One region of the Pseudocolwellia sp. G5-9 genome, then DNA from elsewhere that is predicted to be linked to it. Evidence: predicted binding sites of a transcription regulator. Region 1 holds the regulator's gene; the other holds the start of a gene.
The links. The regulator sigma-54, encoded in region 1, starts transcription at its own class of promoters, with help from an activator protein. The targets are predictions, from matches to a motif close to GTTGGCACGNNNNTNGNNT.
Positions count from the first base shown of each region.

Region 2: a site for sigma-54 is predicted at 1,261-1,279, ahead of flgB (flagellar basal body rod protein FlgB). Genes of this name have one in related genera too.

Region 1 covers NZ_CM147893.1:2,750,135-2,752,341, forward strand. The annotation lists gene lptB (LPS export ABC transporter ATP-binding protein) at 1-565, shown strand, start outside; gene rpoN (RNA polymerase factor sigma-54) at 643-2,085, shown strand; gene hpf (ribosome hibernation promoting factor) at 2,119-2,207, shown strand, end outside.
Region 2 covers NZ_CM147893.1:4,010,803-4,013,009, forward strand. The annotation lists gene AC0L5Q_RS17350 (flagellar hook assembly protein FlgD) at 1-388, opposite strand, end outside; gene flgC (flagellar basal body rod protein FlgC) at 409-828, opposite strand; gene flgB (flagellar basal body rod protein FlgB) at 831-1,229, opposite strand; gene AC0L5Q_RS17365 (CheR family methyltransferase) at 1,341-2,171, opposite strand; gene AC0L5Q_RS17370 (chemotaxis protein) at 2,204-2,207, opposite strand, start outside.

The DNA.
Region 1 (2,207 bases):
TAACGATGAAGGCTCTATTGTTCTTAACGATGAAGACGTCACCTTATTACCTATGCACGAACGCGCTAGAAAAGGTATTGGATATCTGCCACAAGAAGCTTCAATTTTTAGAAAGCTAAGTGTATACGATAACATTATGGCCATCTTACAAACTCAAAAAGGCCTTAATGAAATCGAACGAGAAGAAAGATTAGAGCACTTATTGGAAGAATTTAATATTGGTCATATTAAAGATAATTTAGGTATGAGCTTATCTGGTGGTGAACGCCGCAGAGTCGAAATAGCCAGAGCACTTGCCGCAGACCCAAAATTTATATTATTAGATGAACCGTTTGCCGGCGTAGATCCTATTTCTGTTGGCGACATAAAAAAAATTATTATTCACTTAAAGCAACGTGGTATAGGTATATTAATTACAGACCATAATGTTCGAGAAACACTCGATGTTTGCGAGCATGCGTATATTGTAAGTCATGGTGAACTGATCGCTGAAGGGACCTCTGAAGAAATACTTTCCAATCAGCATGTAAGAGATGTATACCTTGGTGAACAATTTACGCTATAGTTATCTATAAGCAGTCAACAATATTTATATTGTTTTATCGTTTTGTATTATTAATGAATAGGATAAAAAATACGTAGATGCGCCCTTCTTTACAACTCCGTATCGGACAACATCTAACGATGACACCGCAGTTACAACAAGCCATCAAGCTGTTGCAACTCTCTACGTTGGATTTACAACAAGAAATTCAAGAGGCATTGGAGAGTAATCCTTTGCTAGAAGTTGATGAAAGTCCTTCTAATACCCAAGATGAATCAGTCAATAATTTAGAAGATGCATTTTCCGCAAATGCGACAAAAGAAATAGATTCAAAAAAAACAGACGGCACTGAAGACTCTTCCCCAACTATAGATGAAATGACAACCACAGAAGCCATGGGAAACACAGATATTCCTGAAGAGTTAAACATGGATACTACGTGGGACGAAAGCTACAGTGCTGGCGTATCAAACACAGGTAGCATTAGCTCTCCTTCTGAAGATTATACCTACCAAGGCGAAACTAAAGACTCGCTGCAAGATCACCTTTTATGGCAAATGGAATTAACACCTTTTAGTGACACAGACAAAACCATTGCAATAGCGATTATTGAAGCCATAGATGAATCTGGATATTTAACCGTTTCCTGTGAAGATATTTTAGACTGTGTTGGCATTGAAGGTGTTGAACTCGATGAAATACAAGCAGTACTAAAAAGAATTAACGTATTTGATCCTGTAGGTGTAGGGGCTCGTTCAGTCTCTGATTGTTTATTGATTCAACTGAATCAATTTGAACTAACAACGCCTTGGTTAAAAGAAGCCAAGCAAGTTGTTAAAGATTATATCGATCTACTAGGTAGTAGAGATTATCGTCAGTTAATGCGTAAAACACGCTTAAAAGAAGATCAATTACGTGAAGTCCTTCGCTTAATTCAATCATTAGATCCTCGTCCTGGTGACAGCGTAGTTAAAAGTGACGATCAATATGTTATTCCTGACGTATCCGTTGAAAAGAAAAATGGTCGTTGGGTTGTTGAGTTAAATCCAGATACCGCGCCTAAGTTGTCTGTTAACCAACAATATGCAGCAATGACACGTACCATGAAGTCAACAAACGATACACTATTAAAAGTGTCTAATTGTATTGTTCAGCGCCAGCAAGGCTTTTTTGAGCATGGCCCTGAATCTATGCGACCTATGGTTTTAAACGATATAGCCGAAGCCGTTGAAATGCATGAATCTACTATTTCACGTGTAACAACACAAAAATATATGCATACACCAAGAGGTATATTTGAACTTAAATACTTCTTCTCCAGCCATGTTAGTACCGAAAATGGTGGCGATTGCTCCTCAACAGCAATCAGAGAGCTTATCAAAAAACTTGTCGCCGCAGAAATTCCTGCCAAACCATTAAGTGATAATAAAATGGCAGAAATACTCGCCGAGCAAGGTATACAAGTGGCTCGTCGAACCGTAGCAAAATATAGAGAATCGTTGTCCATTCCACCATCAAACCAACGAAAAAGTTTAATTTAATTTTTCAAATATCACTAAAAGAGGGTTTAACTTATGCAAATCAATTTAACTGGTCATCATGTAGAAATCACAAACTCTTTACGCGAATACGTTAATACGAAATTTTCAAAATTAGAACGTCA
Region 2 (2,207 bases), 1.3 Mb from region 1:
TGACGTTACTAGCATCTTGATCCGTTATTATTTTACCATTAACGGTATCGCCTTCACTCATCCCGAAAGTATTGTCGTCGACTAATACGCTTCGTCCAACAAGAGATGAAGCCTGTAATGCTTGACTTGATGACATAGAAGCTGCAAACGAGGTAAAACTTTCGTTTAATTGAGCTACGCCATCTGTAGTAGAGAACGCCGTCATTTGAGAAATCATCTCATTATTATCTGTTGGCTTAGTTGGGTCTTGATGTGCTAACTCAGCAGTAAGTAAAGAAAAAAAGTCTTCTTGTGTTAACATGCCATTGTTATTTTCATCGGCAGTTTTTATGTCTTCTTGTTGCCAGCGTAAAGAATCTAATGCTGTACCACCACTAACAGTTTCCATTTCTTACTCCTAATCAGTAATTAGCGCTGACCTAACAACAACGTTTTATTCAACATGTTTTTAGCTGATTCAGCTAATTGCACATTAGTTTGATATGAACGCGACGCTGAAATCATATTGGTCATTTCTTCTATTACGTTAACATTGGGCTTATATATATAGCCTTCTTTATCTGCCATTGGATGATCTGGAGAGTATTCAATGTTTAAAGGTTTATTACTTTCAACTACACCTAATACTTGAACACCAACAGAGTTTTCTTGTCCTGCGGCAGCTTTTTGCATCTCTGCGGCAAAAACTGGATGTCTGGCTCTATACGTTTCGTCAATACTACTACTTACACTATCAGCGTTAGCAATGTTACTTGCTGTAGTATTTAAGCGTACTGATTGTGCGCTCATGCCCGTGGCACTTATGTTAAAGACGTTAAATAGGCTCATTATTATTGCCCTCCAGTAATTGCTTTTTTCAAGCCTTGAATTTTTCCAGTAAGGAATTGTAAGCTAGCTTGATAATGCATTGAATTATCTAAATACAAGTTTCGTTCCACTTGTACATCTACAGTGTTGCCATCACCTGTATCTGGTTGATTTGGAATACGAAATTCAAGACCGTTATTTGTTTCTATTCTCACATCTAGGTGTTTTTCGTGAGTACGCGTCATACCGGTTTGTTGTTTTTGAGCTGCTTGGGAAAGCATCTTTTGGAAATCCATCCCTTTGGCTTTATAACCAGGCGTATCTGCATTAGCAATATTACCTGCAATAACTTCAGCTTGTTTAGAACGCAGTTCTAAACTTTGGGGGTGCAAACCGAATGCTTTATCAAAACTAATAGCCATAACATCACCTTTTTTGTAATTAAAATGACATATTCAAGTATTATGCCAAGCAAAAGTGTCAATATTATGGGGAGGGGAAAGGATGATGAAATATACTTGTTCTACAAGGGGTTATTGCTTTTGATAAACAATGCCAGGGTTGCAACGTATCATATTAAAATCTTGACTGAGTCCAGATAATGACTCTGAAGCCCCTAAAAATAAATAACTTTTAGGGGTAAGAGTACCGTGTATTTGAGATAGAATTTTTGTTTTTATTTCTGGTGAGAAATAAATGAGTACATTACGGCAAAAAACCAAATCAAATCTTCCCATTAAACTATAGCTATTAAGCAGATTAAGTTGTCTGAAATTTACCATTTTTTTAACAGAATCTTTTACTTTCCACATGCCATTATCGCTTGCTTCGAAAAATCTTCTTTTTCGTTCGGCTGATAATCCTCTCGATAATGCCAAACTATCGTAATGTCCGTGTTTGCAATGGTCTAACATGGTTGTGGAAATATCGGTACCCGTAATTTGTACACCTAAGGGGAATGCTTTACTGTTCAATTGTTGAAATTCTTGTATTGCCATAGCAATTGAATAGGGTTCTTGGCCTGAAGAGCTGGCAGCGGACCATATTTTGAGTGATGAATTACGCTCAGCAAGATCGGGTAGTATTTTAGCTTTGAGCAATTCAAAGGGATATTCATCACGAAACCATAAGGTTTCATTTGTGGTCATAGCATCAATAACAGCAGCCCTAAGTTGCCGCTCTGCTGGACTTAAGGTTTTTTTGACTAATGTTGCTAATGAATCAATTTTGAATGTTGTCATTAGTGGAGCTAAACGGCTTTTTACTAAATATTGTTTATTTTCACCTAAAACAATTCCACACTGTTGCTCTAAAAATATTCTAAATTCGTTATAGCTTTTTTCATCAAGTTGCCTATCTGACACGTTTGATTTCCTTATTGTGAATGGTAGGCGTACTAA